DNA from 4 places in the Bacillus sp. FJAT-53060 genome. Region 4 is predicted to be linked to each of the others. Evidence: riboswitches for the same ligand, from Rfam matches in the RefSeq annotation. Region 4 holds a riboswitch; each other region holds the start of a gene.
The links. A riboswitch is a leader RNA that binds a small molecule or an ion and turns the genes downstream of it on or off. The one in region 4 is predicted to bind S-adenosylmethionine.
Positions count from the first base shown of each region.

Region 1: linked by a shared signal. The riboswitch ahead of WAX46_RS04010 (methionine biosynthesis PLP-dependent protein) and the one ahead of WAX46_RS07865 (methionine ABC transporter ATP-binding protein) in region 4 are both predicted to bind S-adenosylmethionine.
Region 2: linked by a shared signal. The riboswitch ahead of WAX46_RS01195 (phosphoadenylyl-sulfate reductase) and the one ahead of WAX46_RS07865 (methionine ABC transporter ATP-binding protein) in region 4 are both predicted to bind S-adenosylmethionine.
Region 3: linked by a shared signal. The riboswitch ahead of metK (methionine adenosyltransferase) and the one ahead of WAX46_RS07865 (methionine ABC transporter ATP-binding protein) in region 4 are both predicted to bind S-adenosylmethionine.

Region 1 is NZ_JBAWSW010000006.1:25,799-33,593, reverse strand. It holds gene metC (cystathionine beta-lyase) at 1-572, opposite strand, end outside; gene WAX46_RS04010 (methionine biosynthesis PLP-dependent protein) at 569-1,687, opposite strand; SAM riboswitch class I at 1,766-1,871, opposite strand; gene WAX46_RS04005 (esterase family protein) at 2,088-2,828, shown strand; gene WAX46_RS04000 (YjcG family protein) at 2,881-3,396, shown strand; gene WAX46_RS03995 (GNAT family N-acetyltransferase) at 3,403-3,840, shown strand; gene WAX46_RS03990 (hypothetical protein) at 3,921-4,178, opposite strand; gene WAX46_RS03985 (ATP-dependent helicase) at 4,305-6,614, shown strand; gene WAX46_RS03980 (stage VI sporulation protein F) at 6,631-6,888, opposite strand; gene WAX46_RS03975 (YjcZ family sporulation protein) at 7,027-7,140, opposite strand; gene WAX46_RS03970 (hypothetical protein) at 7,225-7,446, opposite strand; gene WAX46_RS03965 (hypothetical protein) at 7,525-7,650, opposite strand; gene WAX46_RS03960 (DUF1360 domain-containing protein) at 7,722-7,795, opposite strand, start outside.
Region 2 is NZ_JBAWSW010000001.1:217,367-225,161, reverse strand. It holds gene carB (carbamoyl-phosphate synthase (glutamine-hydrolyzing) large subunit) at 1-1,824, shown strand, start outside; gene WAX46_RS01215 (dihydroorotate dehydrogenase electron transfer subunit) at 1,821-2,597, shown strand; gene WAX46_RS01210 (dihydroorotate dehydrogenase) at 2,591-3,523, shown strand; gene pyrF (orotidine-5'-phosphate decarboxylase) at 3,495-4,199, shown strand; gene pyrE (orotate phosphoribosyltransferase) at 4,207-4,845, shown strand; SAM riboswitch class I at 4,983-5,085, shown strand; gene WAX46_RS01195 (phosphoadenylyl-sulfate reductase) at 5,246-5,947, shown strand; gene WAX46_RS01190 (inorganic phosphate transporter) at 5,961-7,025, shown strand; gene sat (sulfate adenylyltransferase) at 7,083-7,795, shown strand, end outside.
Region 3 is NZ_JBAWSW010000002.1:4,522-12,316, reverse strand. It holds gene WAX46_RS01535 (alpha/beta hydrolase) at 1-77, opposite strand, end outside; gene WAX46_RS01530 (gamma carbonic anhydrase) at 124-639, shown strand; gene asnB (asparagine synthase (glutamine-hydrolyzing)) at 781-2,679, opposite strand; gene metK (methionine adenosyltransferase) at 2,829-4,031, opposite strand; SAM riboswitch class I at 4,226-4,360, opposite strand; gene pckA (phosphoenolpyruvate carboxykinase (ATP)) at 4,587-6,173, shown strand; gene WAX46_RS01510 (DUF2584 domain-containing protein) at 6,210-6,452, opposite strand; gene WAX46_RS01505 (hypothetical protein) at 6,559-6,765, opposite strand; partial or broken gene WAX46_RS01500 (cytochrome c biogenesis CcdA family protein) at 7,084-7,795, shown strand, end outside.
Region 4 is NZ_JBAWSW010000015.1:50,086-57,880, forward strand. It holds gene WAX46_RS07825 (acetyl-CoA C-acetyltransferase) at 1-1,034, shown strand, start outside; gene WAX46_RS07830 (acyl-CoA dehydrogenase family protein) at 1,049-2,830, shown strand; gene WAX46_RS07835 (arsenate reductase family protein) at 2,942-3,298, shown strand; gene gcvH (glycine cleavage system protein GcvH) at 3,364-3,747, shown strand; gene WAX46_RS07845 (YusG family protein) at 3,793-4,029, shown strand; gene WAX46_RS07850 (toprim domain-containing protein) at 4,161-4,505, shown strand; gene WAX46_RS07855 (thioredoxin family protein) at 4,518-4,820, shown strand; gene WAX46_RS07860 (SCP2 sterol-binding domain-containing protein) at 4,941-5,282, shown strand; SAM riboswitch class I at 5,385-5,492, shown strand; gene WAX46_RS07865 (methionine ABC transporter ATP-binding protein) at 5,646-6,671, shown strand; gene WAX46_RS07870 (methionine ABC transporter permease) at 6,664-7,332, shown strand; gene metQ (methionine ABC transporter substrate-binding lipoprotein MetQ) at 7,347-7,795, shown strand, end outside.

The sequences.
Region 1 (7,795 bases), on a different contig from region 4:
ACGCCTAGGAATAGCGGCCGCTGGAGAGCAGGTGTTAAAAACGTATTATCTAAGAAAGTCAGACAGTCATGCTCTTTCGCAAACTGGACAACGCCTTGAATATCCGTAATATTTAGTGTTGGGTTTGACGGTGTTTCCATGTAAATGACCTTCGTATTCGATTGAATACCTTGTTTGACTTCATTCAAATCCGTCATGTCCACAAAGGTATGCTCAATGCCAAATCTCGAAAGGACTTGTGTAATCATACGGAATGTTCCGCCGTACACATCTCTAGTGACAAGGACGTGATCTCCTTTTGATAAAAGGAGAAAAGCGGTTGAAATGGCTGCCATGCCTGAGGCAAAGGCAAGACCTCTTGTTCCTCCTTCTAACGCTGCAATGGTATCCTCTAATGCTTGACGTGTAGGGGTCCCTGATCTGGAGTAGTCATATTGGCCAAATTCATCGAAGCTACTTTGATGAAACGTTGACGCATGCTGAATCGGTACACTAACTGCACCTGTTGAACGGTCTGTTTTAAAGGCATTATGAACTAGTTTTGTTTCGAGTGTCCAATCGTGTGTGGTCATTTTGCGTGTACCTCCTTTTTGACTTTTGATAGTGCCTGTTTAAGGTCGGCTTTCAGGTCATCTACATGCTCAATCCCAACAGAGAAACGGAGCAGTTTGTTACACACACCGTTTGCAATGCGAATCTCCCCTGGAATGTCCATGTGCGTTTGCGTGGCAGGATACGTAATGAAGCTTTCGATTCCACCAAGGCTTTCTGCAAAACAAATCGTTTTTAGCTGCTTTAAAAATGGATTAACCCAGTCTTCTTTTACTACACGGAATGACAGCATCCCCCCCTTGCCTGGGTAAAGGACATCTTGGATTTCTGGCTGCTTCTCTAAAAAGTCGGCTAACTCCTTCGCATTTGCCTCGTGCTGTCTAATTCTAAGAGCCAACGTTTTCATCCCTCTCATTAAAAGCCATGAATCAAATGGAGATAAAACCGCTCCGATGGCGTTTTGATGCTGGAACATGTCCTCAGATAGCTGCTCCCCTTTTGTCACCACAAGCCCGGCAAGGACGTCGTTGTGTCCGCCTAAATATTTGGTTGCGCTATGAATGATAATATCCGCTCCAAGCGTAATCGGCTTTTGCAAGACTGGTGTGTAAAAGGTGTTATCGACAATGACCAAAGCGCCCTGTTCTTTTGCAATCTTCGCAATCTTTTGAATATCCGCTTCCTGCATGAGTGGATTAGTCGGCGTTTCAATAAAGACGGCTTTTGTGTTTGGCGTGATTTTAGAGCGTAAACAGTCTTCATCTGAAAAATCATCATATAAAAAACGAAGGCCATACTTTTTCCATTCGTTCTCGAATAAACGGTATGTACCGCCATATAAATCTGATGAAACAATCAGTTCATCTCCGCTCTCAAATAGAGCCATGATCGTTTGAATAGCAGCCATTCCCGAACTGAAGGCAAAACCGGCCGTCCCTTCTTCGAGTGAAGCAATCGCATTTTCTACGAGCTGTCTTGTTGGGTTTTTCGTCCGAATATAATCAAACCCTGTTGATTCACCAATGCCTCTATGTCTGTATGCTGTTGAAAGATAAACAGGGGGACTGACCGTGCCAGTCGCCTCTTCGCTACGGTTTCCAATTTGGGCTAATTTCGTTTCCACATGTTCTGTCATTTGACACCATCCTAAGTAAATATCTGATTTCAAAACAGAAAACCCCTTCTTCATAAGAAGAAGGGGTTTAATCGCTTCCTCTTATCTTCCAAGCAAAAAAGTTGCTTGCTGGATTTAGCACCTTGGTATATCACCGGTTGCTGAGGTTTCAAAGGGCCAGTCCCTCCACCTCTCACGATAAGAATGTGTTGTCTGTACTAATTCTTAATAATGTAACGCATTAAAACTCATTTTTCAAGTGGAAATGTAGCAATTAATTAAAATTTTCTGTATTTTGTAGCAGATTGGATGTCAGTAGATTTGATTGCATGTTAGTATATAGGAACAACGCTGTTTTTCATGTTACAATGAATGGAAACGTTTCACTTATGATGAATTTGGTTAGCTGGAGGAATGGATTATGGTGAAGAAAACAGGAATCATTCAAGAAGAAACTTTACAATCAAAAGAGCTTGGGACGGACATGACAGTTTTAATCTATTTGCCAGTCAATTACTCTCCCCTTTATACATATCATGTCATCATTGCACAAGATGGTCATGATTATTTCCGCTTAGGTAAAATAGGCAGACAGGCGGAAGAACTTATGCAAAACAAAGAAATCGAACGCTCGATTATTATTGGGATTCCGTATGAAAATGTCACTGAAAGGCGAAATACCTATCATCCAGACGGCAAAAAGTTTGAAGCGTATAAACGTTTTTTGGCAAATGAACTTGTCCATTATATTGATGAACACTATCCAACGTATCAAATTGGATCAGGACGTACGTTTATTGGTGATTCACTAGGTGCTACGATTTCACTCATGACAGCCATTGATTACCCTTCTTTATTTGGCGGGTTGATTTTGCAGTCTCCTTACGTCGATAAGACGGTCTTACAAGCAGTTAAACAATCAACATCTCTTTCTCATTATGCCATTATTCATCAAATTGGGTCAGAAGAAACGGCAGTGAAAACAACCGATGGTCAAGTGCTTGATTTTATCAAACCGAACGAAGACTTAAAGGCCCTTCTTGAACAGTCTGGTGCGGATTATTTATTTGAGACATTCGAAGGTGATCACAAATGGACGTTTTGGCAGCCGCTCATCGCTCCTTCGTTAAAAAGAATTCTCCCATATTCGTTTAACAACTGAATTTTGTTATAATAAAGAATAATAAATACTTTATTAATCAGGAGGGAACATGATGAAATACGGAGTTGTTTTATTTCCATCAAAAAAATTGCAAGATATTGCGAATTCTTATCGAAAACGTTATGATCCGAACTATTCACTCATACCGCCTCATTTAACATTACGAACACCTTTTGAGTTAACGGATTTAGAAGCAGCTGAGGTCGTCTCAACCCTACGAGATTATGCAAAAAATGCCTCTCCTATTACCTTACGTATTAAAAAATTCAGTTCATTCGCTCCTGTAAACAACGTCATATATATGAAAATAGAACCGAACCAGGAATTAACGGCTCTAAATGATAAATTGTACACTGATCCACTTGCTGGTACACCTGAATATGCATTTGTTCCGCATGTAACAGTGGCTCAAAAATTATCAGATGATGAGCATTCAGACGTACTTGGCACATTAAAGCTGAGAAAGATTGATCATGAAGAAACGGTTGATCGCTTCCACCTTTTATATCAATTAGACAATGGATCTTGGACCGTTTATGAAACATTTATTTTAGGAGAAGAGGGTTAAAGACATTTGAAAACAGTCATCGCAAAAGTACAAACACAACGAGAAGATGCATATTACGTTCGAAAAGAAGTTTTCGTGAAAGAACAAGAAGTCCCATTAGAGATCGAAATTGATGAACTAGAAGACGAAGCCATCCATTTTGTCATTTATAATGATGACAAAGAGCCACAGGCTGCTGCTAGACTACGTATCATTGAAGGTCAAAAGGGAAAGCTTGAACGGATTTGTGTGTTAAAAGAGGCGCGCTCTTTCGGCCTTGGCCACAAGCTATTAGAGGCGCTAGAGACCGAAGCTATTGCTAAAGGAGCAAAGGAAGCTGTCTTGCATGCACAAGTCCAAGCTCTTCCTTTCTACGAAAAGAAAGGCTACAAAGCCATTTCTGAACCGTTTGAAGAAGCAGGTATCACACATGTCAAAATGACAAAAACACTATCTGCTAGATAACAAAGTAAAGCCAGGGCATCATGGATGCTCTGGCTTTTCTAGATTCATCATCATTCGGATAGGTAAGAAAGCGCAATCATTTATATATAGACATTGATATAAATGCCCTTTCCTTCTTCCATAAACATATCTCGCACAAAGCGTTCCCGCTTTTTTTGCTGAACTTTCTTTTCTGCTTCTGTCATTAAGTCCTCTTTTTTCTCCAGCTCTCTGTATACCTTGTCATGAAAAGTGCGCGTGACCTTTGTCACTTTCGCATAGTCTTCTTTATCCTGAGGAGCAGGACGGTTGCTATACTGAAAATACAGATCCGGCTGAATCGGGGCTATATATCCCATCAAAAACGCCTCCTTTGCTTCTCTTCTATTCTACTATTCCCTAATTATGACTGTATGAAACTTGCTTCATTTGATATGATTAGATTTGTTTCTTTTTAAGATTGATTGACAATTGGAGGACTAGCTTTGAAATGCGCACGACGACATGATCGAACGATCTCATTACATATGTATTCGAGAGAACATTATCAATTCCTCTATGATGAGGGAAAAAAGGGGCACTTATCTTGCCCATATTGCGGACAACCCGTCTTTTTCAGATTAAATATACATGAAGAACCTACCTTTATTCATAAGCAAACGTCTCAGCAGGAGATGTGCGAAAAGGCTGAAGAACAACAAGACATGAAAACGACAGAACCAGAGGAAAGTGCTTCCTACAAAGAACTTGACGGCTTCCGTTTTCCAACTGGCAAACAGATCATCTCGCAAACGAAGGAATCGTTTGACTGGCAGGAACCAAGGTTGGTTCATTTGAGCGAAGCCATCCATTTAGAAGAGAATAAACATGTACATACCATCGACCTCTTTCCGCAAATCACCTTTAGTACACCGCAGCTTCAAGCTGTGACACATCAAGACGGTCCAATGCTTGTGCTTGCTGGTGCCGGCAGCGGGAAAACAAGGGTGCTGACGGCTAGAGCAGCTTATCTGATTTCGCACCATCAAATGCCCGCTCATCATATATTACTCGTGACCTTCACCACAAAAGCAAGCAGTGAGATGAAAGAAAGGCTGCGCAAGCAATACCAGCTTCATCCCTCACAAGAGAGTCAGGTCGTGACGGGCACCTTCCACAGTCTTTTTTATAAAATGCTGCTTCATGATGATCCGAAGAGATGGAACGGCCAGCACCTAATCAAATTTGACTGGCAAAAGGAACAGTACATTCGCAAAGCGCTCATGAATGAAGGGCTTGATGAGAAAGAGTATCCAACCGATCAGGTGCTACAATCGATTGGTTATTGGAAAAATGCTTTTTTACCAGACGAACTTCCTGAGCTGAAAGATGAAAGGGAAAAGCAAATGTGGACGATCTATCAGTTGTATGAACAGCAAAAAAGAGACAATCAGCAATTTGACTTTGATGACATGGCGATTGCCTGCTTACACATGCTGACTGAACAGCCTGAACTCCTCAAACGATATCAAAAACGATTCAAGTATATTTTGGTGGATGAATTTCAGGATATTAATCCGGTTCAATATCAATTAATTCAACTGTTAGCCGGAGAATCCGAGCAGCTATTTTGTGTCGGTGATGATGATCAAGCCATTTATGCCTTTAGAGGAAGTAATCCCGCTTTCATTCTTGATTTCAAGCAGGACTATCCTTCCGCTCAGATCGTCCATTTACATGCGAATTACCGTTCTCACCATACAATTGTCGCAAGTGCAGATGCCATCATTAAAAAAAATCAGCATCGTTATGAGAAAACGTTAAAAGCCGTTCGTGCTGAGAAAGTCCCTCCGACTCTCTTTTATCCATATGATGAGGAAGAGGAAGCGACCATGATCGCAGCAGATATTCTGGATAAAATGAAAAACGGAGCAAAGCCGAATGATTTCTGTGTGCTGTTTAGGACCAAAACAGGCGGACGCGCCATTTATGAACGGCTTCATCAATCGGCCATTCCATATGAGACGGATGCTGGCGTCAAAGCCTTTTACAGCAGACGAATGGTTCGGATACTGCTCGCCTTTCTTTCTTTAAGTCAAGATGCAGATGATGTCGCTGCAATGAAACAGTTGCTGCCGGTTTTCTTTTTAAAGCAACAGACACTGAATACTCTAAAGGTCCTGACCATTACGGAAGATTGTTCAATGGTAGAAGCGCTTGGAAAACTAACAGACATTCAGCCGTTTCAGCGTAAAAAGCTCCAATCGATCGTTCCTCTTTTCCGAACTTTACGAACGTTAAAGCCGTCTGACGCTGTGGCATTTATTGAACAACAGATGGGACTTGGCGATTACTTAAAAAAACGTGTGAACGATACAAATGTGCTTGAAAAAGGGGCGGATGATGTACGTGATGTGAAAACAGCCGCCAAACGCTTTGAAACGATTGAAGCCTTTCTCTCACATGCTGAACATATGAAATCTGCCGAAAAGGAAAAAACAGACGAACCAGGTGTTCAGCTCATGACGATCCACCGCGCAAAGGGGCTTGAATTCCAAACGGTGTACATCACTTGTGTGATCGACGGTGCACTACCTCATGATTTCGCACTTGATGAACTAAGAAATGGTGATGAAGAAGCCCTTGAAGAAGAGCGGCGTTTATTATACGTTGCCATGACAAGAGCAGAACAATACCTCTATCTATCTGTCCCTTCTTTTAGAAGAGGAAAAACCGCTCATCATTCTCGTTTTTTGTACCCTCTTCTGAAGAAAAACCGTGAATTGTTCACACAAAAACAACAGGCCCCCCTTTGACTGGAGAGCCTGTTGTTTATTTTTTGTTGTTCATCATTTTAGCGATTGTATTGAAATCAAGCTTTTCTTTTCCACTTGTAATCGATTGGACGATTTTGTCTTCCATTTCTTTAGGTACACGTTTGTTCGCAAGCTGCGCTACTTTTTTAATAACACCTCGAACAGTGGCCTCATCTTTAAAGTTGGCATTTTGCAACGATCCTGCAAGCTTAAAGACATCATTCATATTGACACCTGTTTTATTTTCGACACTTTTAAAGAATTTATTATCCATTCATTTGCCTCCTCTTTGTGGAGTAATCACCATACTATATGAAAATAGGGGAGATATGTGCCTATCCTACTGCCTTGTTTGACCAAAGAGAAAGGAAAGCAAAAGGCTTCCCCATTGCTTCCCTCACCTTCTGACTGTTTAGTTAAAGAAAGAAGCACCAACGATGATGAGAAGAATAAACAACACGACGACAAGAACAAAAGTTGAACCATAACCGCCGCCATAGCCGCCACCGTAACCGTAACAACCCATATTTAAGCACCTCCTCTACTCCATTACAAAATATGAAAAAAACAAGAAATGGTTTGGACGATCAGATAAAAAAGTGCGGAAATTTTATTTCTGCTGTTTAAATACATAATCTGCGTCTCCATGACGCATCATGAATGCCTCTGTTTCTTTCGCAAAGGCGTCCATCTTCTCGCCAAATACCTTTAAGTGCTGCTCAAGATCATTCGCTTTATTAGCTAGATCCATTTCAACCTTTTCATACGCTTGTTCTTTCCCATCATGAGGTTTAGTGAACAAAGAGCCGATTAATTGTTCGAATGCGTCCATTCTGGTCACCCCTTCTCTCTTTCATATGCAGAACTCGAAAAAAGGGCAACAAAAAAACCGGATAAATCCGGCTTTCTACTATTCATATTTCTTTTTCTTTCCACAGCCGCAGCTAGTCTTCTTGATTTTTTTTTTATAAACAGATTGGTTTGACTGCGCTGGATAACCTTGAAGCATATGTGAAGGCGTTTCAGTTGGTTTCATCGCAACCCTTCCTTTCCTATTCCATGTTAGTATATGCATTTTTTTAAAGCGTGTCTGATCAGAATGCCTGTTTATTTCACAAGCAGCTTCGACACGACTGCTTCGATAATGCCTGCTGCTGCGGCAATCGCTAATAGTAAATTAA
Region 2 (7,795 bases), on a different contig from region 4:
ATCATCGCATTTGAAAAGACGTTAAAAGAAAAGAAAGGCAATGTAGACGTATTAAAAGAAGCGAAACATAAAGGTTTCTCAGACATCTATATTAGCCGCGAGTGGAACATGAACGAAGCAGATGTCTATAATCTAAGACAAGAAGCAGGCATCGTTCCAGTTTATAAAATGGTTGATACATGTGCGGCTGAATTTGAATCAGAAACACCATATTTCTACAGCACATATGAAGATGAAAATGAATCAGAACAAACAGACAAGAAAAGTGTCATCGTACTAGGCTCAGGTCCAATCCGAATTGGACAAGGGGTTGAATTTGATTATGCGACCGTCCATTCTGTGTGGGCGATCAAACAAGCAGGGTATGAAGCCATTATTATTAACAACAACCCTGAAACAGTCTCAACAGATTTCAGTATTTCAGATAAACTCTACTTTGAACCACTCACTGTAGAAGATGTGATGCACATCATCGACCTTGAAAAACCAGAAGGTGTCGTTGTTCAGTTTGGCGGACAAACAGCAATCAACTTAGCAGATGAATTATCAAATAGAGGGGTTAAGATTCTTGGGACTTCTCTTGAAGACCTTGACCGGGCGGAAAACCGTGACAAGTTTGAACAAACATTAGAAACACTCGGCGTTCCTCAGCCAAAAGGAAAAACAGCCACTTCTGTGCCAGAGGCCGTATCGATTGCAAATCAGATCGGCTACCCAGTCCTTGTCCGTCCTTCCTATGTGTTAGGCGGTCGGGCGATGGAAATTGTGTACCAAGAAGCCGAGCTCCTTCATTATATGGAGAATGCGGTGAAAGTTAATCCGCAACACCCAGTTTTAATTGACAAGTATTTGACAGGAAAAGAAATTGAAGTAGATGCAGTATCTGACGGAGAAACTGTCGTGATCCCAGGCATTATGGAACATATTGAAAGAGCAGGGGTTCACTCTGGTGACTCCATTGCGGTCTATCCGCCGCAGACATTATCTGAAGACATCAAAGCGAAGATCGCAGAATACACAATGAAACTCGCAAAAGGACTCAACATTATTGGGCTGCTTAACATTCAATTTGTTCTATCAAAAGGAGAAGTGTACGTGCTTGAAGTGAATCCGCGTTCAAGCCGGACGGTCCCATTCCTAAGTAAAATTACGGGCATTCCTATGGCGAATCTAGCAACAAAAGTCATTTTAGGTGACAAGCTCAAAAACTATGGCTATCAAGAAGGACTTCGCGCAGAGCAAGATGGGGTGTACGTGAAAGTCCCAGTCTTCTCTTTTGCAAAACTAAGAAGAGTGGATATTACACTTGGGCCTGAGATGAAATCAACAGGTGAAGTCATGGGGAAAGATGTCACAATCGAAAAAGCCCTCTATAAAGGATTGATTGCATCAGGGATTCAAATTCCAAATGACGGAACGGTTCTCTTGACAGTCGCTGACAAGGATAAAGAAGAAGGACTTGAGATTGCAAGAAGGTTCCATTCCATCGGCTATCATATTTTAGCGACAGAAGGAACAGCTAAATACTTAAAACGAGCATCCATCCCATCAAGTGTTGTCGGCAAAATAGGAGAAGAAGGAAAGAATCTTCTCGATGTCATTCGAAACGGTGAAGCCCAATTTGTCATCAACACACTGACAAAAGGAAAACAGCCGGCAAGAGATGGCTTTAAAATCAGACGTGAATCTGTTGAAAATGGAGTGGCTTGCTTAACGTCACTAGATACGGCAGAAGCCATTTTAAGAGTGCTGGAGAGCATGACATTTAGAGCAGACGAAATGCCAGAAGTGAAAACGAATGCTGAGGTGACAGTAACAATATGAAAAAAGCATACTTGACGGTCGTCTCTAACCGAGAGATCGCTGATCATATTTACGAAATGACATTAAAAGGTGACCTTGTGGAATCATTTCAAACGGCTGGACAGTTTCTTCATATAAAGGTCAGCGAATCCATGACACCGCTACTGAGAAGACCGATCAGTATTGCCAACATTCATGCCGAGAAAAAAGAAGCAACCATCATTTTCCGCGCAGAGGGAGAGGGCACAAAGCTCCTTTCCCAAAAGCGAGCGGGAGAATCAGTTGATGTATTAGGGCCGCTTGGGAACGGATACGATCCTTCAGTCGTTCAGCCCGGGCAGACGGCATTACTGGTCGGTGGAGGAATTGGTGTGCCGCCGCTATATGAGCTATCGAAGCGTTTAAAGAAAAAAGGCGTTATCGTGAAACATGTCCTCGGCTTTCAATCGAAAAAGGACGTATTTTACGAGGAGACATTTCAAGCACTCGGAAATACTTTTATCGCGACTGTTGATGGAACGTACGGTTCAAAAGGCTTCGTGACAAGTGTCATCGAAGAGAAGAACTTAAGCTTTGATGTGCTGCTTTCATGCGGACCGACACCTATGCTAAAAGCACTAAAGGACACATATCCGGATAAGCCAGTCTATATTTCAATGGAAGAACGAATGGGCTGCGGCATTGGTGCATGCTTTGCTTGTGTTTGTCATACCGATCAGCACGAAAAGCCTTACGTCAAAGTTTGTCTTGATGGACCTGTCTTTAAAGCAGAGGAGGTGGCATTGTCATGTTAAGCGTTGAATTACCCGGTTTATCTTTAAAGAACCCAATTATTCCTGCATCAGGATGCTTTGGATTCGGAAGAGAATTTGCTTCATTATATGATTTATCTATGCTTGGCGGCATCATGATCAAAGCCACCACCCTTGAACCGAGATTTGGCAACCCAACACCGAGGGTAGCCGAGACTGGAGCCGGTATGCTGAATGCGATCGGCCTTCAAAACCCAGGTCTGAACGGGGTGCTTGAAAATGAATTGCCTTGGCTTGAACGGTTTGAAACACCGATTATTGCAAACGTTGCAGGTTCGCAGGTTGATGATTATGTCGAAGTAGCAAAACAAATCAGTCAAGCAAAGAATGTCCATGCCCTCGAACTGAATATCTCCTGTCCGAATGTCAAAACAGGCGGGATCGCATTTGGTACGGATCAGCAGATGGCCGCGACATTGACAAAAGAGGTCAAGGAAGTCTCTTCCGTTCCTGTCTATGTGAAACTGTCTCCTAATGTAGCCAATATTGTTGAGATTGCTAGAGCGATTGAAGCTGCTGGAGCGGATGGGCTCACTATGATTAACACCTTAATTGGCATGCGTCTTGATTTAAAAACAGGGAAACCCATTTTGGCCAATAAAACAGGCGGATTATCAGGCCCGGCTGTAAAACCTGTCGCAGTTCGAATGGTGCATGAGGTCAGTCAAGCGGTTTCTATTCCGATTATCGGGATGGGAGGGGTGCAAAGTGCTGAAGATGTACTTGAATTTTTATTAGCAGGTGCCAGTGCAGTAGCTGTCGGGACAGCTAATTTTGTGAACCCATTTATTTGCCCAGAAATCATTGAAGAGCTGCCGAATGTGTTAGCGGCTTATGGTTATTCATCTGTAGAGGAATGTATTGGAAGGAGCTGGAAGAATGAAGCACTTGCCCATCATCGCGCTTGATTTTCCATCAGGGCGTGAGGCGCTTGCCTTTTTAGATCCCTTTGAAGGGACACCATTATTTGTGAAGGTCGGCATGGAGCTTTTTTACCAAGAAGGACCTGCTATTCTTGAAACACTGAAAGAAAAAAATTGTCGTATTTTCCTTGACTTGAAGTTACATGACATTCCAACAACGGTGCAAAAAGCAATGAACCGGCTTGCCACGCTTGGCGTTGATATGGTCAATGTGCATGCATCTGGCGGGAAAAGAATGATGCAAACTGCGGTAGAGGGGCTTGAAAGCGGAACGCCTGCTGGACAAAGCAGACCAGTCATTATTGCTGTGACTCAGCTCACAAGTACGTCTGAAGACATCATGAAAAAAGAATTACTAATTGACCGGCCACTGCAAGAGACTGTGCTACATTACGGGCAAATGGCGTACGAGAGCGGACTCGACGGTGTTGTATGTTCTGTTCATGAGTCAAAATCGCTACATGAGCAAATCTCACCTTCCTTTCTCACTGTGACACCAGGGATTCGTTTAACGAATGATCAAACCGATGACCAAAAGCGTGTGGCGACACCTGCCTTTGCAAAAGAGCAAGGTGTTTCACAAATTGTTGTTGGAAGATCCATCACGAAAGCCGCAAACCCTTTGGAAGCTTATTATCAAATTAAGAAAGAGTGGGAGTGACTGCCGGATGAAAACGAAAATTGCTCAACATCTATTGCAAATCAAAGCTGTCGCATTAAAACCAGACGAACCGTTTACATGGGCTAGCGGCATCAAATCACCGATTTACTGTGACAATCGCCTGACCTTGTCGTACCCAGAAGTGAGACAGGACATTGCTGATGGACTAAAAGATCTGATTCTTACTCATTTCGAGGGAGCGGAGGTGGTCGCAGGTACTGCAACAGCAGGCATTCCGCATGCGGCATTAGCGGCAGACCGTCTGAACGTTCCGATGTGTTATGTCAGAAGTAAGCCAAAGGCACACGGTAAAGGGAATCAAATTGAAGGGGCCGTATCGTTTGGCCAAAAGGTTGTCGTTGTAGAAGACCTCATTTCAACTGGGGGCAGTGTCCTTGAAGTTGTCGCTGCACTTCAAGAAGAAGACTGTGACGTACTTGGCGTTGTGGCTATTTTCACATACGGACTGCCAAAGGCAGTTGCTGCTTTTCAGAAAAAAAACATTCCATATGTCACACTAACAGACTATGACACACTGATAGAAGTGGCTCTAGAGCTAAAAGCAATCGAGCCTTCGGCTATGAATAAATTAAAACGCTGGAGACAAGATCCTTCCTCTGCATCTTGGATGGAAGAAACGGACTAAAAGCTGTGCCTAGCTGCATAGCTTTTTCATTTGGTTAAAATAGTAAAATAGACTCAAATTCCAATGGAAACTAATCCTATCAATAAAGTCGGGTTGACTTTTATTGGAATTGTGTTAATATTTAATACAAATTAAAACTCTTATCCAGAGAGGTGGAGGGACTGGCCCGATGAAGCCCGGCAACCTGCAATTAGCAAGGTGCTACTTCCTGCAAAATGATTCTGTTTTGAAAGATAAGGAAACCGTAAGCTTCCTCATCTTTCTTTCGGACTGAAAGAAAGTTTTTTTATTTTAACAATGAGGTGGAAGAACAATTGATGTAAGTAGAGAAAAATGAAAAAGTTAGATGAAAGTAGTGCGAGCGATTCAAGATGACGAGTACTCCGGAAGGGGAGAAACAATGTTAACTTATGAAAATTGGCAAGAGCCGTCCATTACGTTTCAAGAGGAAGATTTGTATAAAGAAACCCTATCCGTGCTGAAATGGGCGTACGGTCATTATGGTGATCAACTTGTTTATGCATGCAGTTTTGGCATTGAGGGCATTGTCCTAATCGATTTAATTGCGAAAGTCAAAAAGGATGCGAGAATTGTCTTTTTAGATACAGGTCTACATTTCAAGGAAACATACGACACAATTGATGCAATTAAGGAAAGATACTCCGGTTTAGACATCGTGCTGAAAACACCTGAGCTGACGGTTGAACAGCAAAACGAGCAGCATGGTGATAAATTATGGGAAACAAATCCTCAAAGCTGCTGCCATATGCGGAAGGTCATTCCTTTGCAAGAAGCACTATCTGACTATCCGGCATGGCTTTCTGGCTTAAGAAGAGAGCAATCACCAAAACGAGCTGGTACTAAATTTTTAAATAAGGATGAAAAATTTAAATCAGTGAAAGTATGCCCGCTCATTCATTGGACGTGGAAGGACATATGGAGATATGCGTCTAGAGAGAATCTTCCTTATAATCTGCTTCATGACCAAGGATATCCTAGTATTGGCTGTGCACCATGTACACAGCCTGCCTTCACTGCAGATGATTTGCGTTCTGGAAGATGGTCAGGTACAGCAAAGACAGAGTGCGGATTACATGAGTAAGGGAGCATAATCTATGGAAATCGCCGCAATTTTATTTAGCTTATTCTTTGCTTTAAATATTGGCGCAAGCGGAGCAGCTGCTTCTATGGGGATAGCGTATGGATCGGGTGCCATTCAAAAGCCGATTTATGCACTTAGCGTTTGTGCAGCTGGAATTTTAGCAGGTTCAGTGATTGGCGGAGTTGAGGTCGTCAAAACAATCAGCTCTGGGATTATGCCAGAATCTGTGATTACACTTGAAATCGTTTGTATTATCATTGGCTCCGCTGCATTATCACTCTTCATAGCTAACTTATTGGCCATCCCTTTATCAACGAGTGAGGTCACAGTAGGGGCTGTCGTTGGTGTTGCGGTCGCATATAAAGTATTATATGTGAAATTTATTTTAGTCATTGTGTCATTTTGGGTCATCATTCCAATTGTTGCTTTTGCGTTTACATTTGCTGTGGTCAAAATCATCAAAATGTTCCCTAAACGCCCATTATCAAAAAAAGGCACAGTGGTTTTATCGATCGTGTTAATCATCAGTGGGTTTCTAGAGGCATTTTCAGCTGGGATGAACAACGTTGCAAATGCTGTAGGTCCGCTTGTTTCTTCAGGCGTTTTGTCCATTGGTCAAGGGACACTTTATGGCGGGGCCTTCGTTGCACTAGGTGCTCTTTTTCTTGGTAGAAGAGTACTTGAAACAAACGGAAAGAAAATCACCCGCTATCAAACAGGTGAAGGAATTTTGTTATCTAGTACTGGTGCTGGACTTGTGATCGTCAGCTCTATTTTTGGGTTGCCAGTTCCACTTACCCAAATCACCTCCTCGTCCATTATTGGCCTCGGGATGGCTAAGGATGGACCGAACATTTTCCATAAGCATGTCGTGAAAAAAATGCTGAAGGTCTGGGTTGTGTCACCCTTCTTATCACTTAGCCTATCATATTTGCTGGTAAGCCTTTTCTTAAAAGAAGACTACTATTCAATTTTTATCATGATAAGTGTACTGCTTGCATCACTCGGTGCGTTGAGTCTGATGAAGGCAGTCAAAAATGAAAGCAGCTCTATACATGAACAGGGCGGCGGGATTTAATCTCAAATCCGACTATTAACATCTAATAAATATGAAAATTGAGAGGAAGATGAACAAATGAGTTTAACACCACATGGTGGCGTATTAATTAATCGAATAAATGAAGGATATGATCTCAGCACAGTTGCGAAAGAAATTGAACTGGATGCCATCTCTTTTGCAGACCTTGAACTCATTGCAATTGGTGGGTACAGTCCAATTGAAGGGTTTTTGACAAAAGCAGATTACGAAGCAGTTGTCAGCAGTATGCGACTTGCAAGTGGTGTCGTTTGGTCTCTTCCTATTACGCTGCCAGTTACAAAGGAAAAGGCAGAGGAGATCAATCAAGGTGATATTTTACGTCTATCGTACAATGGAACCGTATACGGGGTCATTGAAGTAGAAGATCAATATACACCAGATAAGGAAAAAGAAGCTGTGAATGTGTATAAAACCGATGACCGGAATCATCCTGGGGTGAAAAAATTATTTGAGCGCGGGGACACGTATATTGGTGGTAAAATTACACTGACGAAACGAAGCGAAAAACCATTCCCTCAGTTTACGTATGAGCCAGAAGAAACAAGAAGACATTTTAAAGAAAACGGATGGAAAACGATTGTTGGTTTCCAAACGAGAAACCCAGTCCACCGTGCCCATGAATATATTCAAAAAACAGCACTAGAAACAGTAGATGGCTTATTTTTAAATCCGCTTGTTGGTGAAACAAAATCCGATGATATTCCAGCAGATGTTAGGATGAAAAGCTATCAAGTGTTATTGAACGGTTA
Region 3 (7,795 bases), on a different contig from region 4:
TATCGGCCATGATATTCACTAGCACCATGGACAATTACAATGGTACCAACTGGTCTTTCAGCATGCCAAGTCCACAAAAGTAAACACCTCACAAATGTTGTATTAAGAAAGGAAGTCGAAAAAGTGATTTATCCATATCATCAGTTTACACCTGAGATTCATGAATCGGTCTTTGTCGCAGATAACGCCACCATTTCTGGCGATGTCACGATCGGAGAATATTCGAGCGTTTGGTTCCAAACCGTCATTAGAGGTGATGTCGCTCCTGTAAGAATTGGAAAAAACGTCAACATTCAAGACTTATCCTGTCTGCATCAAAGTCCTGGAAAAACACTTCTGATTGAAGATGGTGCTACCATTGGACACCAAGTCACATTACATAGCTCAATCATTAGAAAAAATGCCCTCATTGGCATGGGGTCTATCATTCTCGATGGTGCGGAAATTTGCGAAGGTGCCTTTATCGGTGCAAGTAGTCTCATCCCGCAAGGAAAAGTCATCCCAAAAGGATCACTCGCTTTTGGCCGTCCAGCCAAAGTGGTTCGTCTGTTAACAGATGAAGATATCCAAGACATGGACCGTATCCGCAGAGAATATGTAGAAAAAGGACAATACTATCGTTCCCTTTTATCGCGTTAACATCATACGTGTATATTCACTTTATCATGTTTTTTTCAGGATATTAAGCAATAACTATGAACTCTTGTTATTTTACCCGTATACACCACTTCCTATCATGACAAAAAAGGTTTTCAGCAGAAAGCTGAAAACCTTTTTTCATTAACTAAAGATGACTTCTTTCTGTTGGTGATTCAAGTGCTGTGGATCAATACTCCGCTCCACATAAATGCTGTGCCACATCATAAAGATGAGGACTGTCCAAATCTTACGGCTATGATCTGCTTTCCCAGCACAATGTTCTTTTAATAAATCAAGAACATATTCCTTGTTAATGTATTCATCTGTTTGACTATTTTTAATGATGTCTTTCGCCCAAGCGTTCATCTCATTTTTCAGCCAATGACGAATTGGAACAGGGAAACCTAGCTTTTTACGATTTAACACATGGTCTGGCACAATGCCTTCTGCTGCTTTACGCAATAAATATTTCGTTGTGCCATCTTTTGTTTTCAGCTCTTCTGGAATTTTAGAGGCCGCTTCAAATACGACCTTATCAAGGAATGGGACACGAAGCTCAAGAGAGTTCGCCATTGTCATCTTATCTGCTTTCAGCAGAATGTCCCCGCGCATCCACGTATGAATATCAACATATTGCATTTTGTTAATATCACTGTAACCTGCACTTTCCTCGAAGTATGTCTTCGTCACGTCACGATACGTGATGTTCGGATCATACTGTTTTAATAGGTTTTTCTTCACTGGCTCTTCAAAGATTTTCGCATTGCCGATATATCGTTCCTCTAGTGGCGTACAGCCGCGAACGATAAAGCTTTTCCCTTTCATTCCTTCTGGCATTAAACGCGCAAGACGAAGAAGAAGCTTTTTCAGCATGGATGGAACAGGTTCAAATGGCTTTAAGGAAAGAGGCTCACGGTAAATATTATATCCACCAAACAGCTCGTCCGCTCCCTCACCAGAAAGAACAACTGTGACTTGTTTCTTCGCTTCTTTTGCGACGAAATAAAGTGGAATCGCCGCCGGATCAGCTAGCGGATCATCTAAATGCCAGACAATCTTCGGAAGCTCGTTCATATATTCCTCTGGGGAAATAACGGCACTAAAGTTTTGTAAGCCCAGCTTATCAGCTGTTTCCTTTGCCACATCCACTTCACTAAAACCATCTTGCTGAAAGCCAACAGAGAACGTCTTCAACTCAGGGTGAAATTCCTTTGCCACAGACACGATAAAGGAAGAATCAATACCACCTGATAGGAACGAACCAACAGGCACATCACTTCTCATGTGTACCTTCACAGAATCATATATTGCATCTCTCACTTCTTCTATTAATTTCCGCTCTTGTGTTTGTTCAGGTTTGAATTGAACTTTCCAATACGTTTTAAATTCAATGTCTTGGTGAGGACGCAACGTAAACTGGTGGCCTGGCTCCACTTTGAGCACTTTTTGATCAAGTGTATTTGGCTCAGGAACGAACTGGAAAGACATGTATTGCTGCAAAGAGGTCTCATCAAATAAGATGTTCTCATTCACAGCCATTAAACTTTTGCGTTCAGAAGCAAAGTACACCTTCTCATCTATTTGTGTAAAATAAAGCGGTTTGATTCCAAAAGGGTCTCTTGCGCCATATAATAGCTGTGCTTCTTTATCCCAAATTAAAAATGCAAACATTCCGCGAAGCTTAGAAGCCGCTTCTTCTTTATAATGACGGTATGTGGCAAGAAGGACTTCTGTATCAGAATCTGTACTGAACGTGTAGCCTTTTTTCACAAGCTCTTCCTTCAGCTCCACATAGTTATAAATTTCTCCATTGAAAATAATCCAATATTTTTCATCTTCATAAGAAAAAGGCTGCTTTCCATGTTCAACATCTATTATACTTAAACGTCTAAATCCAAAACCTACATGCTCATCATGAAAGTATCCCTCATCATCTGGACCACGATGAACGATGAGACGATTCATTTGTTTAATTAACTCTTCCTGCTCTGTAGTTTCGGACAATGGACGGTGATTAAATACACCAACAAACCCACACATATTATTGCCTCCACGTTATGTTATTTCTTTAAAAGTAGACCTATAATTAGACAGTATTTTGCCCTATTTCGTTTCACATTTTTATGCTTTTTGTTAAAATTTTTTTAATCAAAAGGAAAACCGCTTAAAATAAGCGGTTTAATATGTTTTTATTGTCCTAATGCTTCTTTGCGAAGCGTGTCTGCCTTATCTATTTTTTCCCATGGAAGATCTAAGTCGTGACGGCCAAAATGTCCGTATGCAGCTGTTTGTTTATAGATAGGGCGACGCAGGTCAAGCATTTTAATAATGCCAGCCGGACGAAGATCAAAGTTCACACGAACCACTTCAATTAACTTTTCTTCAGACGCTTTTCCTGTTCCAAATGTATCAATTGAAATCGATACAGGCTGTGCTACACCAATTGCATAAGCAAGTTGTACTTCACAAGAATCTGCAAGGCCAGCTGCTACGATGTTTTTCGCTACGTAGCGAGCAGCGTATGCCGCAGAACGGTCAACCTTCGTTGCATCCTTTCCAGAGAAAGCACCGCCGCCATGACGAGCGTAGCCGCCATACGTGTCAACGATGATTTTACGTCCGGTTAAACCAGCATCCCCTTGAGGTCCACCGATCACGAAACGACCTGTTGGGTTAATAAAGTATTTTGTCTCTTCATCAATCAGTTCACTTGGAACCACAGGGTTAATCACATGCTCTTTTATGTCGCTTTGAATTTGTTCAAGTGTCACTTCTGGTGCATGCTGTGTGGAGATAACCACTGTATCAATACGAGCAGGTTTGTTTTGCTCATCATATTCAACTGTTACTTGTGTTTTTCCATCTGGACGAAGATATGCAAGTGTTTCATCCTTGCGAACTTCTGTTAAACGACGAGATAATTTATGCGCTAGTGAAATCGGCAGCGGCATAAGCTCTTCTGTTTCGTTGTTTGCAAAACCAAACATAAGCCCTTGATCACCTGCACCGATTGCATCAATTTCTTCTTCGGTCATTGTTCCTTCACGTGCTTCAAGTGCTTTGTCTACACCTTGCGCAATATCAGCAGACTGCTCATCAATTGACGTAAGAACCGCACATGTTTCCGCATCAAAACCATATTTCGCACGTGTGTAGCCAATTTCTTTAATCGTGTCACGTACCGTGTTTGGAATATCGACATAAGTAGACGTTGTAATCTCACCGCTTACTAATACGAGACCGGTTGTTACAGAAGTTTCACAGGCAACGCGTGCATTTGGATCTTTCTTTAAAATTTCATCCAAAATGCTGTCTGAAATTTGATCACAGATTTTATCCGGATGTCCTTCCGTCACTGATTCTGAAGTAAATAAACGACGATTTTGACTCATAATGGCTATTTCCTCCTGTACAAGACCACATCATCCCAAAATGAGGTCTCCAATTATGATACGGAACTCGTTCCCTCTTATATGAAAACATTTATATTAGAGATGTTATTGGCAATTTGTTCATAGGGTTTCCCCAAAATAAAAAAACCATTTCCTTCATTGTGAGGAAAGGGTCTGAGATCGCATGCCTTTCACTCTTATCGCTCAAGGTGTTCTTGTACCTTGCATCAGGTTAGCACCTTGGTTTCTCAGCATATTCATGCCTTTTTCATAAGAAACCGGTTGCTGGGCTTCATCGGGCCTGTCCCTCCACCAACTCGGGATAAGAGTATCCGTTCAATAAGATATCTTATATTAAATCCTTGCGTCATGTCAATGCTTCATAGGAATTATCTTCCCTCTTTTTTTACCTCATGATTAGCATCACCAAAAAGCATATTTTCATTGCAGAAATGAAAAAACACACACAAAAACATTCAAATAGTATAGACTATTATTATTAATGTGTTATACTAATTGAAACAAACAAATTCAACGGTAAAGGAAGGGTTTTTTATGAACTCAGTGGATTTAAAAGAAGATTTGCAGTCATTGCTCTCATTAGGAAATACGCACCAAAATTTATCTGTTCCGAAACTTGTTGAAAAGATTTTGGCCCGTCATGAAGGGGTTTTGACATCAACAGGTGCTGTCCGTGCCACAACTGGTGCCTACACTGGACGTTCACCTAAAGATAAATTTATCGTTAAAGAAGATAGCTCTGAGCATAAAATTGATTGGGGTCAAGTGAATCAGCCGATCTCTAAAGACGCTTTTGATCGTTTATATACAAAGGTTGTGTCATACTTAAAAGAACGTGATGAACTATTTGTCTTTGAAGGATTCGCGGGCGCTGATGAAAGATACCGTATGCCGATTACAGTTGTAAACGAATTTGCATGGCACAATCTCTTTGCAAAGCAGCTATTTATCAGACCTGACGGATCAACACCATCATCAAACGAAAAACCTTTCACCATCTTATCTGCCCCTCACTTTAAAGCAGATCCTGAAACAGATGGAACAAACTCTGAAACGTTTATTATCGTTTCTTTCGAAAAACGGACGATTCTCATCGGCGGAACAGAATATGCAGGAGAGATGAAGAAATCCATTTTCTCTGTGATGAACTATCTGCTGCCTGAGCAAAATATTCTATCTATGCACTGCTCAGCAAACGTTGGTCAAGAAGGCGATGTCGCATTATTCTTTGGTCTTTCAGGAACTGGGAAAACAACGCTTTCTGCAAGCGCAAGCCGCAAGCTCATCGGAGACGATGAACACGGCTGGTCTGGCACAGGTGTCTTCAATATCGAGGGCGGATGCTATGCGAAATGTGTGAACTTAAGTGAAGAAAAAGAACCACAAATTTACAAAGCCATCAGCTTCGGCTCAGTGCTTGAAAATGTTGTTCTTGATGAAGAAACACGTGAAGCGGATTATGATGACACATTCTTTACTGAAAATACACGTGCTGCTTATCCAATCGAAATGATTGATAACATCGTGAAACCAAGTATTGCAGGTCATCCATCTGCCATTGTCTTTTTAACAGCTGATGCATTTGGCGTTTTACCTCCAATCAGCCGTTTAACGAAAGAACAGGCTATGTACCATTTCTTAAGCGGCTATACAAGTAAATTAGCAGGAACTGAACGCGGGGTGACGTCTCCAGAAACAACGTTCTCTACTTGCTTCGGTTCACCGTTCTTGCCACTTCCAGCTCACGTCTATGCAGAAATGCTCGGCAAAAAAATCGATGAGCACGGCGCTAAAGTATTCCTTGTGAATACAGGCTGGACTGGCGGAGGCTATGGTACGGGTAAACGAATGAATCTTGCTCATACAAGAGCGATGGTGCAGGCAGCGATCGAAGGTGACCTTGACAATGCCGAACTGATCACTGACGATATCTTTGGATTACACATTCCACTTCATATTCCAGGTGTACCAGATGAAGTGCTTCAACCTGCTAAAACGTGGGCAGACCAAGATGCTTATCAAGAAAAAGCACACTTCCTTGCCACTGAATTTAAAAAGAACTTCAAAAAATTCAGCCATGCAGCAAGTGACATTGAAGCAAAAGGCGGACCACTCGTCTAAAAAACAAAAGCTGAGGGATTTATTTCCTCAGCTTTTTTAATTCGTTGAATGCAATGACACAAGGCGATAAGTTACCTTGGTGACATTGTCTGTGAGCTCCAACTTTTCAACAAATGCTGTCCCAGTTTTTTCTCCATCTTTCGTTTTACGCACTTCAAGCGGAATATTTAATGGATAAATGCGGTAACCTTCCTTCATGAGCTCAAACACATTTTCTTCAATTCTTACCTCTTTCCCTTTCGTGACAATCATTGTATTAAATTCAACAGGCATTCCCATAATGAAAATCCCCCTACTTTCTATATTTCTTTCTTCCATTTATTTTACCACATTTCCGCTTTTTCGGCTGTGCATCTATGTCGTCAGCCGTCTGACAACCTCTCGATCATGCTGAGGCGGGAAATAATGATTGTATCCGTGAAAAAACCATGTTTCCAGACTTCCCGTGGATGCTTGACAGTTTTTTATTTAAAAAGCTAGGGCGATCTTTTTCATCGATCAAATGGCGGTAGACAGTGAGTGCTTCCACCCCTGAAATGACTTGATCTGCCTCATAATCTGCTGATCTCTCTCCCCCTTGCAACTTTAACACTATTAAAAAACATTTTTCCTTTTTTAAATTCAAGTGTATGGTATAGTTATAGATGGTAATATATTCCTAAAAAGAAGGTGTAGTTACAATGTTTATGCTATCTACTTTACATTAAAATCTGGAGAAGTATTGTATTTACAGTATTTAAAAATGGAAGTACTATCAAACATTTGCTCCAAAAACAAGTTCATTCTCTTATAAGTTCCCTAATGCTGGACCAGGAAAGTAAGAGCTTATTGGTTACCCAAATGCCTTAAAATCAGGTTGTCATTCAATATTCTCTATTAGAGCCAAATAAAAACTAAAGGCGATGATATTTTGCAAACTGATATTTCAATTTTACTAACTCTTGGTGCAGGAGTTTTAACTTTTCTTTCACCTTGTGTATTCCCTCTTTATCCTGCTTTTCTTTCCTACATAACTGGATTAAGTGTAAATGAAATACAAAGTGGTGAATTACGTGGACAAAAAAAGCCATTCTTCATACAATTTGTTTTTTACTTGGTTTTTCAGTTATTTACTTAGTTTTAGGATTTGGTACAGCTGAAGGTGCGACTCATTTAAAAGTATGGTATTTCAATATGGTAATTTAATTCGACAAATTGGCGCAACTTTAATGGTGATCTTTGGACTTATAACACTTGGACTTTTACAACCAAAGTTTTTAATGAAAGAGCATAAATTACATATTCAAAATAAACCAACTGGTTATATTGGGTCAGTTGTGGTTGGTCTGGCTTTTGCAGTCGGTTGGACGCCTTGTACAGGTCCAATTTTGGCTACTACATTAGCACTTGTTGGTACAAACCCATCACAAGGATTATGGTATATGGCTACTTATATTTTAGGTTTTAGTGTTCCATTTCTTCTAATGGCATTTTTTACAACCAAGTTGACTTTTTTAAAAAAATACAACAGCGTAATGATGAAAATCGGGGGCATAATCATGATTATTATGGGAATTATCCTCTTTTTTGACAAGTTAACACTTATCAATTCATTATTACAACCTTTTTTTGGAGAATTTCAA
Region 4 (7,795 bases):
AAATTGATGATCTAATTATCGGGTGTGCAACACCAGAAGCAGAGCAAGGATTAAATGTTGCCCGGAATATTGGTGCATTAGCAGGGCTGCCTTATACCGTTCCTGCCATCACCATTAACCGCTACTGTTCGTCCGGTCTTCAGTCTATCGCTTACGCTGGTGAACGGATTATGCTGGGGCAAGCAGAAACCGTTTTAGCCGGAGGAGTCGAATCTATGTCACAGGTGCCGATGATGGGACATTCCATTCGCCCAAATGCACTTTTGGCAGAGCAAGCGCCTGAATACTACATGAGCATGGGGCACACGGCGGAGCAAGTGGCACAAAAGTATCAGGTTACCCGGCAAGATCAAGATGCCTTTGCGGTGAGAAGTCATCAAAAGGCAGCACAGGCATTACAGGAAGGGAATTTTTCAGATGAAATTGTGCCTGTTGATGTGACGGAAAGACGGGTAGGAGAGCAGTATCAATTAGAAGAACATCTATTTACGTTCTCACAGGATGAAGGCGTGAGAGCTGGCACAACAGAGGAAATCCTCTCAACCTTACGTCCCGCTTTCTCAACAAAAGGCACAGTGACCGCAGGAAACTCCTCACAAACAAGTGATGGTGCGGCGTGTGTAATGATGATGGATCGTGAAAAAGCGTCCTCTCTTTCTCTTCAGCCGCTCGCTAAGTTTAGAGCGTTTGCTGTTGGCGGTGTACCACCTGAGGTCATGGGAATTGGTCCGGTTGAAGCCATTCCGCGTGCGTTGAAAATTGCTGGACTTGAGCTGAAGGACATTGGGCTATTTGAATTAAACGAAGCCTTTGCCTCTCAGGCCATACAAGTCATTCGCCATTTAGGGATAGATGAAGAGAAGGTGAATGTCAATGGAGGGGCGATTGCGTTAGGACACCCGTTAGGCTGTACAGGAACGAAACTAACGCTGTCACTCATTCATGAAATGAAACGACGAAACGAGCAATTTGGCATTGTAACGATGTGTATTGGTGGAGGAATGGGAGCCGCAGGCATTTTTGAATTGATCTAAAGGGGGAATTCAGGATGAAAGCAATGGAAGATGTAAAAAAGGGTGGCAGTTTCTTAATTGATGAGACGAATTATGAGCATATCTTTACGCCCGAGGATTTCTCTGATGAGCATCAGATGATAGGGAAGACAACAGAGGATTACATTTTACAAGATGTTGTCCCGCACATAGAACAAATTGAAAATCATGAATTCGAGCATTCTGTTCGGCTCTTAAAAAAAGCTGGAGAGCTTGGACTACTTGGGGCTGACGTTCCAGAGGAATTCGGAGGACTTGGGTTAGATAAGGTTAGCTCAGCCATCATTACTGAAAAATTCGCAAGGGCAGGTAGCTTCTCTCTTTCCTATGGCGCCCATGTTGGCATCGGTTCTCTGCCAATTGTGTTGTTTGGAAATCAAGAACAAAAGGAAACGTACTTGCCTGGGCTCGCCTCTGGAGAAACCATTGCGGCGTACGCACTGACAGAGCCAGGATCAGGGTCTGACGCACTTGGGGCAAAAACAACTGCTGTACTGAATGAAGCTGGAACACATTATGTCCTTAATGGAGAAAAGCAGTGGATCACGAACTCCGCTTTTGCAGATGTCTTTGTCGTTTATGCTAAGATTGACGGAGAACACTTCTCTGCTTTTATCGTAGAAAAGGATTTTCCAGGTGTCAAAACTGGACCAGAGGAGAAAAAGATGGGTATTAAGGGATCATCGACGAGAACATTAATTCTGGAAGATGCCCAAGTACCAAAAGAGAATTTACTTGGTGAAGCCGGAAGAGGGCATGTCATTGCCTTTAACATTTTGAATATTGGTCGTTACAAGCTGGCGGTCGGCACTATAGGTGCTTCAAAACGAGTCATTCAATTATCAGCAGAATATGCCAACCAGCGTAAGCAGTTCAAAACGCCTATTTCTCAATTTAGCTTAATTGGTGAAAAAGTAGCCAACATGTCAGCAAAGCTGTATGCCATGGAAAGTGCTGTTTACCGCACAGTGGGCTTGTTTGAACAGCGGATGGGTCTATTAAGTGAAGAGGAGCAAAAGGATGGGAAACAAATTGCGCAATCTATTGCTGAATATGCAATTGAATGTTCTCTCTGTAAAGTGCTTGGCTCCGAAACATTAGATTATATTGTGGATGAAGGAGTGCAGATACACGGCGGATATGGATTCATGCAAGAATACGAGGTCGAAAGAGCCTATCGTGACTCAAGAATTAATCGTATTTTTGAAGGAACAAATGAAATCAACCGTTTGCTTGTGCCAGGCACATTCTTGAAGAAAGCGATGAAAGGGGAGCTTCCTCTTCTTCAAAAAGCTCAAACCTTGCAGGAAGAGCTCATGATGATGATGCCGGAAGAGCCGGGTGATCAGCCGCTCGATCAAGAAAAATATTTGCTCGTCCATGCGAAAAAGATTGCCTTGATGGTGGCAGGTATGGCAACGATGAAGTACGGGAAAGCGCTAGAAAAGGAGCAAGAAATACTTGTGAATATAGCGGATATCGTGAATGAAATGTTTGCTGCTGAATCAGCGATCTTACGTACAGAAAAGGCAATCGCTACATCAGGTTCAGAAAAGAACGCTCAAAAGCTAGCCTACACACAAATTTTTACACAGGAAGCCTTTTTAAAGATTGAAGCACATGCAAAAGAATCCTTGATCGCCATGGAGGAAGGGGATTCACTCCGCATGAGCCTGTCAGCTCTTCGCAAGCTGACAAGATTCACCCCGATCAATGTCATCGCCAAAAAGCGTGAGGTGGCTAAACGTATCTTTGAAGCAGACAAATATTTCGTATAAAAAACGATTTGAAGGTGCGGATACAACTCCGCACCTTTTTGTAAGCATACATTTAGGTTTTTAAAATATTTTGTGATAAAATGTTGTCACAATTTGCAGGAGGTGATAATGGTGGCTTTAGATTTTTACGAATACCCAACTTGTGGTACATGCCGAAAAGCAAAAAAGTGGCTTGAAGAACACAATAAAGACATCAACAGCATACATATCGTCGAAGAGACGCCTGATAAAGAAACACTAAAAGTACTTTACGAAAAAAGCGGTTTAGAGTTGAAGAAATTCTTTAACACAAGCGGACAAACTTACCGAGAGTTACAGCTGAAAGATAAACTTCCTGCAATGTCAGAGGACGAGCAGCTAGAATTACTTGCGTCTAACGGAATGCTGATTAAGCGTCCGATTACAACAGAAGGTAAACGAGTAACAGTTGGATTTAATGAAGATACATTTAAAAGCGTCTGGAAATGATGTAACTTTCATTCAGATTGTGGTATCTTCAATATAGGCGGAAACAATAGACTGGAGGGTATTGAATGAGCACACCAAAAGATTTACGTTATTCAGAAGAACATGAATGGGTCAAGGTAGAAGGAGATAAGGTGCGTATCGGTATTACTCATTTCGCTCAATCTGAGCTAGGCGATATCGTTTTCGTTGAGCTTCCTGAAGTAGGAGACAAAATCACAGCGGACGAGCCTTTCGGAAGTGTAGAATCAGTGAAAACTGTTTCTGAACTATACGCACCGATCAACGGCACAATCGTCGAAGTAAACGATCAACTAGATGACAGCCCAGAATTCGTAAACGACTCTCCATACGAACAAGCATGGATGATTGTTGTTGAACCAGCTGATGCATCTGAAATCGAGAGCTTAATGACAGCTGAGCAATATGAAGCAATGACAAAAGAAGACTAATTTTTGTGAAATTGGACACTCTACCTTTATGGGGGGGTGTCCAATTTGTCCTTTCAAAAAGAACAGGTGGATATAACAGAGCATGTCACTGGGCGATTCAAAGAAGGTGGCATGATGCTTTACTATCTAAATGAAGAGATTGGCACGATGATTAGTGAAAATCAATATGAGTTAAAATCGGGTTATTCCTATGATCAAAATCGCTTTTATCGTCTGTCCGATACATTGACCCATGGAACTGAAAAATATGTAGACTGTGACGATGAAAATGGCTGGTGCTAATCACAGGTTAGGCTGCAGTGAGTACATGCTGCAGTCTTTTTAGTGACCAAGTGCCCAATCTTTACAACCTGAATGAAAGATTGTAATCTAAGGAAGAAGTGAATCAACGTCAAAAGGGCCGGGTGATCGTCATGAATGTCGAGATAGAAAAGGTCATCATAGTAGAAGGTAAATCGGACAAACAAAAGCTAAAAGAAGTCATAAGTGAACCTGTTACCATCATTTGCACCAATGGCACCATCAGTACATCCAAGCTGGATCAGCTTGTGGACGATTTATTAGGGAAAGACGTTTACATATTAGCAGACAGTGACGATGCTGGGGACAAACTGCGGAAGCAATTTCGAAAAGAATTCCCTGAAGCACTTCATCTTTTTGTCGACAGAACGTACCGCGAAGTGGCCGCTTCACCGTCAGCCCACATTGCATCTATCCTATTAGCTGCAAACATTGATGTTCATTCCAAATATTTATGAGGGTGGACGTATATGAAAGAGATTAAAGAGCATGCATTCAAGGAAATAGAGGACGATTTATTTCTTTTGTACTTATATACACCATTTTGCGGAACATGCCAACTGGCAAAGAAAATGCTGTCAGTAGTAGACGCGATGCAGCCGAATGTTCCATTTTACGAGAACAATTTAAACTATTCACCAAGTTTTGCGAAAGCATTTGAGATCGAAAGTGTACCTTGCTATCTTCTGTTTAAAAAGGGTGAGATCGTACAAAAAGGCTATGCCTTTCACTCAGTTCCATATCTTCATGAAATGATTGAAACCGCTAAATAAAGCGGTTTTTTGTCATATTTCAAGCAATTCATTTGAAAATTTGTCGAGCTATTTATAAAGGACAAGCCGATGTTAGTAGAGAAATGTTATGTACAACCAAATGACAGGGAGGTTATACATGTGGAAAATGTGAAAGCCCATGGAAACACAAAGCAGCAATTATTGTTAAAGCCGCTGCTCCCATCATCATCCTTGAAGATTACATTTGAGGCGGAAACTGACTCTTGTACACTGATTGTGGATGAACGTGGTGAAGTGAAGAAACTGCCTGCAATTGAGTTATCGGATCTCATCTTTTATGGTGAGAGAAAAGAAATTCTTCAATTATTAGATGGTGATCTGTCGTTACAGCAGCTGATTAGCCGGGGACAAGTCAAGGTGAAAGGATCATTCCGCGCGCTGCTTAGACTAGAGGCCGTGCTTTGGCTGACGAACGGTTTTTTCAGAAAGATGATAACGTAGTCGTTTACTTGGAAATTAGTGATTTACAGCGTTGACATATCTGAGATAGCATGATATTCTACGTTAGTAAAAACATGAACATCACATAAAACAACATATTTTCTCTTATTAAGAGAGGTGGAGGGACGTGCCCTATGAAACCCGGCAACCATCAGCATAGCTGAAATGGTGCCAATTCACTCAAAGCCGCAACGCTTTGAAAGATGAGAGAAAGGCGTATTTGAAATAAAAGGCCTTTCTGCTTGCGTTGCAGTTAGGTCTTTTTTACTGACCTGACGTCAAGCTGAGTCATGACAGTAAGAAGAATAAATGAACAATGTGATGGCAACCTATAGATTCAGCAAGAAAGCAGGTGAACAGACTGTGATCCATTTACAGAATGTATCTAAAACGTATCATTCAAAAAGCGGAAATGTTAATGCCGTGAAAGACGTCAACTTGGATATCGATAAAGGTGAAATATTCGGAATTATCGGGTATAGCGGGGCAGGGAAAAGCTCCCTTATTCGCCTACTAAACGGTCTGGAGCTGCCAACAGAAGGGATTGTTGAAGTGGCAGGCAATCGGATCAATGAAGTATCGAATGCGAAACTTCGTAAAGCAAGACAGGAAATTAGCATGATCTTCCAGCACTTTAACCTACTCTGGTCGAGAACAGTGCGACAAAATATTATGTTCCCCCTTGAGATTGCAGGTGTACCGACGTTAAAACGGAGAGCCCGTGCAAATGAACTGATTAAATTGGTCGGTTTAGAAGGAAAAGAAAATGCTTATCCTTCTCAGCTAAGTGGTGGACAAAAGCAGCGTGTAGGTATTGCGAGAGCATTAGCGAATGACCCCAAAGTTCTTCTTTGTGACGAAGCAACGTCTGCGCTTGATCCGCAAACAACAGATTCGATCCTTGAGCTTTTGGCCGATATCAATAAACGATTAGGGCTAACAATTGTGCTGATCACACACGAAATGCATGTCATTCGCAAAATCTGTCATCGTGTGGCAGTGATGGAAAATGGACGCATTGTCGAAGAAGGCGAAGTATTACCCGTCTTCAGACAGCCGAAGGAAGAAATGACGAAGCGATTTGTGAAACAGCTTGCTGAACCAGAGGAAGCGAAAGAAACAATCGAGCACGTCTTAGAGCGAGTGAAAGAAGGTCAGGTAGTACGGTTGTCCTTTATCGGCGATTCTGCGGAACAGCCACTGATCACTGAAATCATTCGATCTTTCAAGGTCGAAGTGAACATCTTGCAAGGAAAGATTTCTCAAACGCAGGAAGGCGCGTTTGGAACTCTCTTTATCCATATGAATGGAGATGAGAACGAGGTTGAAAAAGCCATCGCCTATATCCAGAGCAAACAGGTTGAAATCGAGGTGATGACACATGTTTGAGAGATGGTTTCCGAACGTTGACCTAGATGTCATTTGGAATGCAACGGGTGAAACGGTTTATATGACGCTCATTTCACTAGCATTTGCTTTTGTCATCGGTATCATCCTTGGACTATTGCTATTTCTAACTAGCAAAGGCGGCCTTTGGGAAAATAAACCGATAAATGCTGTCATCGGTGCAGTCGTCAACATTTTCAGATCGATTCCTTTTATCATTTTGATCATTCTTTTATTAGGGTTTACAAAACTAATTATGGGTACTATTTTAGGTCCAAATGCAGCACTACCAGCCCTTGTCATTGGGTCAGCTCCTTTCTATGCACGTCTCGTCGAAATTGCACTTCGTGAAGTAGACAAAGGAGTCATTGAAGCAGCACGATCCATGGGGGCTAAAACGTCTACGATTATTTTCAAAGTATTGCTTCCAGAATCACTGCCAGCTCTCATTTCAGGCATTACCGTGACAGCTATTGCTCTTATTGGCTCTACTGCAATCGCAGGTGCAATTGGGGCAGGCGGACTTGGTGACCTCGCGTATGTGGAAGGATACCAATCTGGTAATACAGATGTCACACTTGTAGCCACTGTATTTATTCTCATCATCGTCTTTATTATTCAAATAATCGGTGATTTGATTACAAACAAAATTGATAAACGTTAAGGGAGGATTTATTCATGAAGAAATTGATTTTAAGTGGATTATTTCTAGCATTTGCAGGCATTTTAGCTGCATGCGGTTCATCTAATAACGCAAGCGAAAGCAAAACCATCACGGTTGCAGCTTCAAAAACACCACATGCCGAGATTCTTGAAGAAGCAAAACCACTTCTGAAAGAAAAAGGCTACGATCTAAAAGTGAAAGTACTTAGCGATTATAAAATGTACAACAAAGCGTTAGCTGAAAAAGAAGTGGATGCGAACTTTTTCCAACATACCCCTTACTTAAACGAAGAAAATAAATCAAACAAAGATTATAACCTAGTGAGTGCGGGTGATGTTCACCTTGAGCCTTTCGGTATCTATTCTAAGAAATACAAATCAGTGAAGGATATTCCAAACGGCGGCACAATCATCATGACAAACAATGTGGCTGAGCAAGGACGTATGCTTGCACTTTTACAAAA